3 regions of the Telluria sp. AIW5 genome follow, and region 2 is predicted to be linked to each of the others. Evidence: predicted binding sites of a transcription regulator. Region 2 holds the regulator's gene; each other region holds the start of a gene.
What was found. The regulator HrcA, encoded in region 2, represses chaperone genes, less so after heat shock. The targets are predictions, from matches to a motif close to TTAGCACTCNNNNNNNNNGAGTGCTAA.

Region 1 (3,981 bases), 1.4 Mb from region 2:
GCGGGTAAAACCACGACCATCGGCAAGCTGGCGAAACACATGCAGCGTTCCGAGCAGTCGGTGCTGCTGGCGGCGGGCGATACCTTCCGCGCCGCCGCGCGCGAGCAGCTGATGGTCTGGGGCCAGCGCAACAACGTCACCGTGATCTCGCAAGCCTCGGGCGACCCGGCGGCCGTTGCCTTCGACGCGGTCCAGTCGGGCAAGGCGCGCGGCGTCGATGTCGTCATGGTCGATACCGCCGGCCGCCTGCCGACCCAGCTGCACCTGATGGAAGAGCTGAAAAAGATCAAGCGCGTGATCGGCAAGGGCATGGATGCCGCCCCGCACGAAATCGTGCTCGTCATCGACGGCAATACCGGCCAGAACGCACTGGCACAAGTGAAGGCCTTCGACGACGCGCTGCAGCTGACCGGCCTGGTGATCACCAAGCTCGACGGCACGGCCAAAGGCGGCGTGCTGGCCGCGATTGCACGCACCCGTCCGGTCCCGGTGTACTTCATCGGCGTCGGCGAGAAGCTGGACGACCTGCAGCCTTTCAATGCAGAAGAGTTCGTTGAAGCGCTGCTGGGTTAAAGAACAAGAGCCAGGTCCAGATGATCGAATTCCACTCAGTTTCGAAGAAATATTCCGCCGACGCCACCGCCCTGCGCGAGGTGTCCCTGAACATCAACAAGGGCGAGCTGGTGTACCTGGCGGGCCCTTCCGGCGCCGGCAAGTCGACGCTGATGAAAATGATCGCCGCCATCGAGCGTCCAAGCAGCGGGCGCGTGATCGTGTTCGGCCAGGACATCGGCAAGCTGGGCAAACCCGGCATCCCTTTCCTGCGCCGCAAACTCGGCCTGATCTTCCAGCACCAGCGCCTGCTGAACGACCGCAACATCCTGGCCAACACCATGCTGCCGCTGCTGGTGACCGGCGCGCCGAAGGCCGGGGCCGAGCAGCGCGCGCGGGCCGCGCTCGACAAGGTCGGCCTGCTCGACCGCGCCAAGGCGCATCCGCTGGAACTGTCCGGCGGCGAGCAGCAGCGCGTGGCGATCGCGCGCGCGATCGTCAACCGGCCGCAGATCATCCTGGCCGACGAACCGACCGCGAACCTCGACCGCGTGGCAGCGGACAAGGTGCTCGACGCCCTGCGCGCGTTTCACTCGGTGGGCGTGACCTGCCTGATCTCGACCCACGACGAGCAGGTGCTCGACGCCGCGGCGCGCGTGATTCGCCTCGAACATGGTGAACTCGTCCCTACTGACCGTGTTGGAGGTGCGGCATGAGCCCGTGGTTGCGCCAGCACAGTTTCGCCTTGAGGGCGGCGATGTCGACCGTGCGCAAGGCGCCCGGCAGTTTCCTGTTCAACGTGGTGGTCGTCGCGGTCGCGCTCGCGCTGCCCTTTGCCGGCATCACCCTGCTCGACAACGTGCGCCCGATGTCGGAGCAATTGTCGGTCGATCCGGAAGTGAGCCTGTTCCTGAAACCGGACGCCACGCGCGAGGAGGCCCAGGCGCTGGAGCCGCAGCTGCGCCAGATCCTGCAAGGCAGCAACGCGCGCATCGCGTTCGTGCCGCGCGAACAGGCGCTCGACGATTTGAAAGAGCGTAGCGGCCTTTCCGCCGCGCTCGACACGCTGGGCGAGAACCCGCTGCCCGATAGCTATGTGATGACGCTGGACGGTTTCAAGAGCACCGCCGAGGCCGCGCGCATCGACGGCATCGTCGAGCAGATGGGCGCGCTGGCGCACGTGGACACGGTGCAGGTCGACTCGGCCTGGGTGAAACGCCTGGCCGCCCTGCTCGCCATCCTGCGCCTGGCCCTGCTGCTGCTGGCCGTCACGCTGGGTGTGGTGGTGATTGCAGTGGTGTTCAATACGATCCGCCTGCAAGTCATGACCCAGCGTGAGGAAATTGCCGTGTCCAAACTGCTGGGCGCGACCGATAATTTCATCCATCGCCCCTTCTATTACACGGGCGCCCTGCTCGGGCTGTGCGCCGGCGCCGTTGCGCTGGGCGTGGTGGCGCTGGGCCTGCATCCGCTGAATGGGGCGATTGCCGAGTTCGCGCGGCTGTATGCATCGGAATTCCAGCTGGCGCCGCTTGGGGTGTTCGAGGTGGCGGGCTTGCTGGCCATCAGTGCCGCGCTGGGGCTGATCGGGGCCTTGCTGTCGGTGCAGCGGCACCTGGCGCGGATGCGCTGAGGGCTTGCTGGCCCACATGACGGGTGATATGGCCGCAGCTGTATCACCCGTTTTTGTTTGCGCGGCCACCGTACGACCGAACGCCCTATGTTGTGCCTTGATGCAAATTTTCACGTCCTGCCTTGTAGGCGTGAACGCCGCGACCTCGCCAGACATCGTCGCACCTGACCGCCGAATCTTGTGCTCCGTGCGCCAGCTAACAGAAAACAGGCGCGTCGCCCCCGTAACCTGAGCCCTGACCGCTGCCGCAAGCCCCGTACGTTTGAGCTATCTCAACAGTTATGCAGGAAGCTGCTTTACATTCAATCATCCTATTTTTCTGTTCCACACAGAAATACTTTAACGAAACTTAAACGCGCCGACGCAGGAAGGGCGTGGCTGGCACTCTCCCATGGGGAGTGCTAATATGTGTACTCAAGTGAAGGTAAACAAGGTCTGATACGCATCTTGCACATCGTTGTGCAGTCAGCCTCCGGGATGTCCGGTGGACTTGATCGATGCAGCAAAGATTACTCTACGAGGAAAAAATATGACGTCCGCACCATCCGCATTGGTTCCGACCAGCAATCGTGCCCTGAACCTCGGTTTCACCGGGCAGCTTGGCAACATTGACGCATATATTTCCGCCGTGAACCGCCTGCCGATGCTGACCCACGAGGAAGAGGTCTCGCTGGCAAAGCGGCTGCGCGAAGCGAACGATCTCGACGCCGCACAAAAGCTGGTGCTCTCGCACCTGCGCCTGGTGGTGTCGATCGCGCGCGGCTACCTCGGCTATGGCCTGCCGCACGCTGACCTGATCCAGGAAGGCAATATCGGCCTGATGAAGGCCGTGAAGCGTTTCGACCCGAACCAGGGCGTACGCCTGGTGTCGTACGCGATGCACTGGATCAAGGCCGAGATGCACGAATACATCCTCAAAAACTGGCGCCTGGTGAAGGTCGCCACGACCAAGGCCCAGCGCAAGCTGTTCTTCAACCTGCGCAGCAACAAGGTGGGCCTGGACGCGATGACCCCGACCCAGGTCGACGACCTGGCGAAGATGCTCGACGTCAAGCGTGAAGAAGTGATCGAGATGGAAACCCGCCTCTCGGGCCGCGACATCGCCCTGGAAGCGCCGACCGACGACGAAGACGACAAGTTCTCGCCGATCGCCTACCTGTCGTCGGACCAGCAGGAGCCGACCAGGGTGCTGGAGGCCGAGCAGGTCACGCGCCTGCAGTCCGAAGGCCTGGAAACGGCGCTGGGCAAGCTCGACCCACGTTCGCGCCGCATCGTCGAAGCGCGCTGGCTGGCGAACGACGACGGCTCGGGTGCGACCCTGCACACGCTGGCCGAAGAGTTCGGCGTGTCGGCCGAGCGGATTCGCCAGATCGAATCGGCGGCATTGAAGAAGATGAAAGGTGCGCTGGCGGCGTTTATTTGATCAGCCAGACATCAGGCAGGACACAGCGGCCCCGTGAGGGCCGCTTTTTTATTTCCGAACCAGTTCATCGTCAACGCACCGCTACCCACGCGGGCCGCCGTCACGATCGAATTTTCTCCCCCGCCCCCGCGCATCCTGCCCCATCCGTCCCCTCCGCCCTGTCGCCGACGCTGCCGCGTCGCGCCTGTGCCATTGATTCCCTGCAAATTATTGATGTATCGCAAGCGTCATGAACTGACGTTCTCCTTGCGTTTCCTCTGCGCTATCTTGATCGATGCTTGCTCTTGCGCACGGCGCAGGACGCGATGGCGGCGGCGGCGATATGCGTCCTCACCGCCGCCACAATCGTTTAACGCGATAACGGAGCCGACCG
Region 2 (3,981 bases):
GCGGACAGGCTCAGCGCGCAGGCCAGCGCAATGCCGGCACGCAGGGGGGAACGAATCATAATTTCTCCAAAAAAGGGGAGGGACAAGGCGCGCAACCCGAGGCACCCAGCCGCATGGTAGAAGTTTGCCCATCATTTTAGAGCATTTGACAAGCCCCGGGCTCATTAGGGTGTGTATCACCTTGTAACGCTCACGCTGTCACCACCGCTCGCGGCTGCCCGGCGTGCACGTTTGCATTTCGTCGCTGGCCTCGCTATGCTGGTCCCTTCCACACGAGCCCCGCCGATGAAGCCTTCCCACCGCCGCCCCTGGCCCAAAGCCATCCTGTTCGACCTCGACGACACGCTGTGGCCGATCGCGCCTGTCATCGTGCAGGCCGAGCAGACGCTATTTGCCTGGCTGGCGAGCAACGCGCCGCGCGTGGCCGAACGGTTTACCATCGACAGCCTGCGCCATGCCCGGCTCGCGCTGCTGGCGCGCCGTCCCGAATTCCAGCTCGACCTGGGTGCGCTGCGCCGTGCCGGCCTGATCGCCGCTTTCGAACAGGCCGGCGAAGACGCGGACAAGGTCGAACTGGCGATGACCGAATTCTTTGCCGCCCGCAACGCCGTGATTCCCTACGACGACGTGCTGCCCGGCCTGCTGCGCCTGAAGGGGCGCGTGCTGGTGGGCTCGGTCACGAACGGCAATGCCGATTTGCAGACGATCGGCCTGGCCAACCATTTCCATGTTTCGGTGGCCGCGCCCAGTTTTGGCCGTGCGAAACCGGATGCAGCCATTTTCCACGCCGCCTGCGAGGCGCTGGGCGTGGCACCCCAGGACACCGTGCACGTCGGCGACGACCTGCTGCTCGACGTGCAGGGCGCCCAGCGCGCCGGGCTGCGCGCGGTCTGGATGAACCGTACCGCCAGCCGGCGCCACCTGGAAGAGGGCGTGCAGCCCGATGCGACTGTCGCCGACATGGATGGGTTGCTGGACTGGCTCAAACGCGAACACACTTGAGCGCGCGCTCGGCCCACAGCGCTGGGCTGAGGGTGCATAATAGATACGCAACCATTCTGCGCGCCACCACTCCCCATGCAACTTGAACCCCGAGCCCAAACCCTGCTGAAAGCCCTTGTCGAGCGCTACATTGCCGACGGGCAGCCGGTCGGGTCGCGTGCGCTGTCGAAAATCTCCGGCCTCGACCTGTCGCCGGCGACGATCCGCAACATCATGGCCGACCTCGAGGAAATGGGCTATGTCGCCAGTCCCCACACCTCGGCCGGCCGGGTGCCCACGCCGCGCGGCTACCGCCTGTTCGTCGACACGCTGCTGACGGTCCAGCACTTCGATAACCAGCACGGCGTCGACGCCGAGCGCATGCGCCTGCCAGCCCAGCAGCCGCAAAAACTCATCGCCAACGCGGCGCAGATGCTGTCCTCGCTGACGCAATTTGCCGGCGTCGTGCAGAGTCCTCGGCGCGAGTCGGTGTTCCAGCAAATCGAATTTTTACGCCTGTCCGAAAAACGCATCCTGCTCGTCATCGTTGACCCGCGTGGCGACGTGCAGAACCGCCTGCTGCTGACCGAAGTCGACTACACGCCGGTGCAGCTGGTACAGTCGGCCAATTACCTGAACCAGAATTTCGCCGGCCTCACCTTCGATGAGGTGCGCCACCGCCTCACGCACGAATTGCGCCAACTGCAGCACGACATCGGCGGCCTGATGCAGACCGCGGTGGAAGCCGGCAGCGAGGCGATGGCCGAAGGCAGCGAAGAGATGGTCATTTCGGGCGAACGCAATTTGCTGTCGGTGTCCGACCTGTCCTCGAACATGAGTTCGCTGCGCCAGATGTTCGAGATGTTCGAGCAAAAGACCGGCCTGATGCAATTGCTCGACATGTCGAGCAAGGCCGGCGGCGTGCAGATTTTTATCGGCGGCGAGTCGAAACTGGTGCCGATGGACGAGATGAGCGTGGTGACCGCGCCGTATGAGGTCAACGGCAAGATCGTCGGCACGCTGGGGGTGATCGGGCCGACGCGGATGGCGTATGAGCGCGTCATCCCCATCGTGGATATCACGGCGAAATTGCTGTCGAATGCCCTGAGCAACTCGTAGAGCGTGTGAAAAAACTCCAGGGCAGCCATGGAGGATTTTTTCACACGCTCGCAGGGTGGGCACTCCGTGCCCACGCGGATGCTGGCGTCACGTTGGCTGATATAGGATCGTGCCGCCCGCGAAACGACTACGCTCACAAATGATCATTGCAAACGCTTGCTTGATGCTGCCGGCGTCGATACGAATCCCGCTAACCCTGCGCCACTTCCCGCGTGGGCACGGGGGTGCCCACCCTACGGTAATGCACATGCATCCGAAACAAAAAACGGCGCCAATGGCGCCGTTTTTCATTGCGAACGCAATCCGCGCTTAACCGCCATGACGGTGCGGACAGGCCGGCTTGATGCAATTGCCGTAAATCGCCAGCGCGTGCTCGGCGATTTTGAAACCGCGCTCGCTGGCGATCTTGTTCTGGCGCGATTCGATTTCTTCGTCGAAGAATTCCTCGACATGGCCGCAATCGAGGCAGACCAGGTGGTCGTGGTGCGAGCCGGCGTTCAGTTCGTAGATCGCCTTGCCGGTTTCGAAGTGGTTGCGGTTCAGGAGGCCCGCCTGCTCGAACTGGGTCAGCACGCGATAGACGGTGGCCAGGCCCACGTCCATGTTTTCAGCCAGCAGGATCTTGTAGACGTCTTCCGCCGTCAGGTGCCGCACTTCGCTGTTCTGGAAAATTTCGAGGATTTTCAGGCGTGGCAAGGTAGCCTTCAGGCCGCTCGCCTTCAGGTCGGTGGGACTGTTACTCATGTTTGTTACTCGTAGATGGGCGGAGTGCTTTATGATATAGCGTTTTGATAGCTCCCGCTTAAACGTTTTGAGGTTACTTATGCGCGTGTTTGATGCCGTTGTTCATCGTTTCCAGCCCCAGGCCCTGCTCGCCGCTGGCCTTGCCTGCACGCTGGTACTGTCCGGCTGCGCGTCATGGCGCAACCAGACCAAGCCGGCCGCACCGGTGAACACGTCCGCGGCTGCCCTCGAGGCGGATGCCGGCAAGTCGGCGTCGCTGGCCAATGCCGGTGCGCAAACGACCGAGAGCACGAAGCTGCAGAAATTCCTGTGGATCTTTTCGCCCTACCGCCCGGACATCCAGCAAGGCAATTTCGTCTCGCAAGAAATGCTGGACCAGCTGAAAGTGGGCCAGACCCGCGAGCAGGTGCGTTTCCTGCTCGGTACGCCGCTGCTGATGGACATGTTCCACGCCGACCGCTGGGACTACCCGTTCTATCTTGCGCGCGGCAATGGCGAGCTGACCACCAGCCGCGTCACCGTCTACTTCAAGAATGACGTGGTCGAGCGTTTCGACGGCGGCCACCTGCCGACCGAGCGCGAATACATCGCCCGCATCGCCGGCCCGATCAAGAATGTCGCCAAGGATGCGAAAAAGGCCGAAGCCGCCGCGACCGCGCGTCCGGTCGAGCCTTCGAAGGCCGCCACGCCCGCCACTTCCTCGAACACTCCGTAATAAAACTGTCATGACCCAACTGAAAATCGCGGTTGCCGGCGCCAGTGGGCGCATGGGCCGCATGCTGGTCGAGGCGATCGCCGCCGCTCCCGATGCCGTGCTCGCCGGCGCCCTCGATGTCGCTGGCTCCCCCTTCATCGGCCACGACGCCGGCGCCTTCTCGGGCCAGCTGACCGGCGTGACGATCGAGTCGGATATGTCCCGCGCGCTTGCCGGCGCCGACTGCCTGATCGATTTCACGCGACCGGAAGGCACGCTGCAGCACCTGGCGTACTGCGCCGAGCATGGCGTCAAGATCGTGATCGGCACCACCGGCTTCGATGAAGCCGGCAAGGCAGCAATTGCCGCCGCCGCCGAAAAGACCGCCGTGGTCTTCGCGCCGAACATGAGCGTGGGCGTCAACGTCACCCTGAAACTGCTGG
Region 3 (3,981 bases), 690 kb from region 2:
TCCGCGACCAGGTCGCCGAAATGGCGGTAGGCGCCGGGACGCTTGAACATCTGGCGCACGCGCGCTTCGTCTTCCGGCATCGCCGCGTCGGTGAAATCGAATACCAGCTGGAGTCCGAGAGCGAGCGTGCGCATATCGGGAACCGGAACGTAGCGATCCGACGAATCGATATCGTCCGGCAAAGGCGCCAGATCCCCAGGCACCAGCTCGGAGCGCACGTGCACCTCGCCCGTATCGAGCGACACCCAGGCCTCGGCCCCGGTTCCCGCTTCCGACACCATCAGTACCGCGTCTTCGAGGTCTTCCGCATTCACAGCCGCCATTTTCCATCCTCTCAAAAGTAAAAAAGCCTGCAAGGCGCGAACCTTGCAGGCTTGATTGTGCAGCACAGCGCCGCCGTAGCGGCGCCGGGCACCCTACGCGGGCCGGACCATTTACATCATGCCGTCCATACCGCCCATGCCGCCCATACCACCCATGCCGCCCATGCCGCCGGCTGGCTTGTCTTCAGCCAGTTCCGACACCATGCAGTCGGTGGTCAGCATCAGGCCGGCGATCGACGCTGCATTTTGCAGGGCCGAGCGGGTGACCTTGGCTGGGTCCAGCACGCCCATTTCGACCATGTCGCCATAGGTGCCGTTGGCGGCGTTGTAGCCGTAGTTGCCCTGGCCGGCCAGGACGGCTGCGACGACGACCGATGGCTCTTCGCCAGCGTTCTGGACGATCATGCGCAGCGGCTCTTCCATTGCGCGCAGGACGATCTTGATGCCGGCTTCCTGGTCAGGATTGTCGCCCTTGATGTTGATCGAAGCGCGGGCACGCAGCAGGGCAACGCCGCCGCCTGGCACGATGCCTTCTTCAACGGCTGCGCGGGTTGCGTGCAGTGCGTCTTCGACGCGTGCTTTCTTTTCCTTCATTTCGACTTCGGTGGCAGCGCCAACCTTGATCACGGCAACGCCGCCGGCCAGCTTGGCCACGCGCTCTTGCAGCTTTTCGCGGTCGTAGTCCGAGGTCGCTTCTTCGATCTGGATGCGCACCATCTTGACGCGCGCTTCGATGTTTTCAGCAGCGCCGGCGCCGTCGATGATGATGGTGTTTTCCTTGCCGACTTCGATACGCTTGGCCTGGCCGAGTTCTGCCAGCGTGACCTTTTCCAGGGTCAGGCCGACTTCTTCAGCGATAACCTGGCCGCCGGTCAGGACAGCGATGTCTTCCAGCATGGCCTTGCGGCGGTCGCCGAAGCCTGGGGCCTTGACGGCGACGGTCTTCAGGATGCCACGGATGTTGTTGACGACCAGGGTCGCCAGCGCTTCGCCTTCGATGTCTTCGGCGACGATCACCAGCGGACGGCCGGCTTTCGCAACTTGTTCCAGTACCGGCAGCAGGTCACGGATGTTCGAGATCTTCTTGTCGCACAGCAGGACGAATGGATTGTCGTGGATGGCGACTTGCTTGTCCGGGTTGTTGATGAAGTACGGCGACAGGTAGCCGCGGTCGAACTGCATGCCTTCGACGATGTCGAGTTCGTCGTTCAGCGACTTGCCGTCTTCGACGGTGATGACGCCTTCCTTGCCGACTTTTTCCATCGCTTCAGCGATGCGCTCGCCGATCGAGTAGTCCGAGTTGGCCGAAATGGCGCCGACTTGCGCGATTTCCTTGGTGGTGGTGCATGGACGGGCGATCTTGGCCAGCTCTTCGACGGTGGCAGCCACTGCCTTGTCGATGCCGCGCTTCAGGTCCATCGGGTTCATGCCGGCGGCAACGAACTTCATGCCTTCGCGGACGATGGCTTGTGCCAGCACGGTTGCGGTGGTGGTGCCGTCGCCGGCGTTGTCGCTGGTCTTCGACGCGACTTCCTTGACCATCTGCGCGCCCATGTTCATGAGCTTGTCTTTGAGTTCGATCTCTTTCGCGACCGAGACGCCGTCCTTGGTGACGGTCGGGGAGCCGAACGAGCGGTCCAGCACGACGTTGCGGCCTTTAGGACCCAGGGTGACTTTCACTGCGTTGGCGAGGATGTTGACGCCCTCAACCATCTTGGCGCGCGCTGCGTCGCCGAAAATAACTTCTTTAGCTGCCATGTTTGTTTCTCCGATTTATTCGAAAATGTTCTGGGGAGGATTACTTGACCAGCACGGCCATGATGTCTTCTTCACGCATCACGAGCAGTTCCTGGCCGTCGACCTTGACGGTCTGGCCCGAGTACTTGCCGAACAGGACGCGGTCGCCAACCTGGACTTCCAGTGCACGGAGCTGACCGTTGTCCTGGACTTTGCCATTGCCGACGGCGAGGATCTCGCCCTGGTCCGGCTTTTCGGCGGCTGCATCAGGGATGATCAGGCCGGAGGCGGTCTTGGTTTCCTGGTCGAGACGCTTCACGATAACGCGATCGTGCAGTGGGCGAAGATTCATGCAGAACTCCTTTATTCAGTGGTGTGGACTAGCTTTTGTTTGCTTCGGTTGCCGCTACGGCCTTGGACCGCGCTGGAAGCGTTGCGGCTTGAAAGAGTTGTTAGCACTCTCAACTAACGAGTGCTAATTATAGGGACGATGTAGGGGTATTTCAAGCGGCCATGTTGCAAAATAAATTGCACGAGCTTGCGTTGCGTCAAGCGGCGGGATGCGCTTGGGGCTTGCGGCAGCCCCGCCTGCGCCGGCACGAAGCGAAGAGACTAGCATCGTCTGCGGGCGGCTTGACGCACTGTTGACAGGGAATTGATCGGTATCAAAGGTTTCTGCGAAAGCTACTTGCGGCACGATTTCGGACTGGGCGCGCCGGGCATGCAGGGCGGTTAGCCAGTGGTGAAATAATTCTATTAGAAAATGTTTTTCAAAAAGAGATATCCTCTTTGGCAATACCCGATCATCGTTCCCCCCTCGGTCGACCGCTGGTCGAACAGTTTACGTTTGCCTGGTCGCCGGCAGCCAGGACCTGGCAGCTGGTGCGCGCCGAAGCGAGCTCGTTCTCCGCACCGGAACCGGATGAGCGTTTCAAACAAAACGTCTATCTCCCGTCCAGGGACTTCGGCAAGATCGACCTTGCCGATTTCGATCCTGAGCGCTACCTCGATGCGCCGCGCGCGCTGACCCTGTGCGGGAAGGGCGAAACCGATTACCTGTCGTGCCCGACCGGAGGCGGGAGGAAGATCCTGTCCGTGTGCGGCAAGGTCGCCGAGGATGGGAGCGGCTGGCTGCAGTATCGCTTCGGAAAACGCGGCAAGATCGAGCTGGCCTTCCCGCAGGAGAAACGCGATTCGCTGTCCAAGTTCGAAGGCAATTATTTCAACCCGATTCCGCGCGTTGAATGACAGGCTCGCACAGCCGGGCGGGAAGGCGGGCATGCTGCAGCGGTTTTACCGGGATGTTGCCAGGTAAGAGGAGTTGCGTGCAAAGAAAACCGGTGCTAACGAAAAGCCCGCGGGCCGCACAACGCGCTATCCTGTTGACTGTCAAAGCTTATCCAACCTATAGTTACGAATGATTTCCGAATTCCAAGACTTATCCGACAAAATCGAGCGGCTCGCCGAGCTGGTCGGATCGCTGCGCAGCGAGAATGCGCAACTGCGCCAGACCAACCTGCTGCTTAACGAAGTCAACATGGCGCTCGTCGAGCGCCTTGTCGAGGTTCAGCACAAGGTCGAAGCCGTGATCGAGCAATTGCCCGCGCCTGAAGCTGAAGCAGAAGAAGACGCCGAACCCATCGAACCCGAGGCTGCCCGATGATTTACCTGGACGTAACGATCATGGGCCAGCCCTACCGCCTGGCCTGCAAGGAAGGCGAGCAGGCCACGCTGCGCGACGCCGTGCGCTACCTCGACGGCAAGATGACCGCGCTGCGCGACTCGGGCAAGGTCAAGGGCAACGACCGCATCGCGGTCATGGCCGCGCTCAGCGTGGCTGCCGAATTCCTGTCGGTCAAGTCGCCGCAGGGACCCCTGTCGGACATGACGATGCTCGAAGTGAAACAAAAACTCGAGACCA

Region 1: rpoH (RNA polymerase sigma factor RpoH) is a predicted target of HrcA. The motif match lies at 2,564-2,590, and genes of this name have one in related genera.
Region 3: groES (co-chaperone GroES) is a predicted target of HrcA. The motif match lies at 2,513-2,539, and genes of this name have one in related genera.

The regions. Positions count from the first base shown of each region.
Region 1 is NZ_CM155289.1:5,347,328-5,351,308, forward strand. Features, by position in the region: gene ftsY (signal recognition particle-docking protein FtsY) at 1-573, shown strand, start outside; gene AC1MEM_RS23515 (cell division ATP-binding protein FtsE) at 594-1,268, shown strand; gene ftsX (permease-like cell division protein FtsX) at 1,265-2,185, shown strand; gene rpoH (RNA polymerase sigma factor RpoH) at 2,715-3,608, shown strand.
Region 2 is NZ_CM155289.1:1,215,447-1,219,427, forward strand. Features, by position in the region: gene AC1MEM_RS05360 (hypothetical protein) at 1-59, opposite strand, end outside; gene AC1MEM_RS05365 (HAD family hydrolase) at 286-1,002, shown strand; gene hrcA (heat-inducible transcriptional repressor HrcA) at 1,078-2,100, shown strand; gene fur (ferric iron uptake transcriptional regulator) at 2,410-2,844, opposite strand; gene AC1MEM_RS05380 (outer membrane protein assembly factor BamE) at 2,924-3,559, shown strand; gene dapB (4-hydroxy-tetrahydrodipicolinate reductase) at 3,570-3,981, shown strand, end outside.
Region 3 is NZ_CM155289.1:1,905,811-1,909,791, forward strand. Features, by position in the region: gene AC1MEM_RS08360 (hypothetical protein) at 1-323, opposite strand, end outside; gene groL (chaperonin GroEL) at 435-2,081, opposite strand; gene groES (co-chaperone GroES) at 2,122-2,412, opposite strand; gene AC1MEM_RS08375 (hypothetical protein) at 2,850-3,308, shown strand; gene AC1MEM_RS08380 (hypothetical protein) at 3,478-3,723, shown strand; gene AC1MEM_RS08385 (cell division protein ZapA) at 3,720-3,981, shown strand, end outside.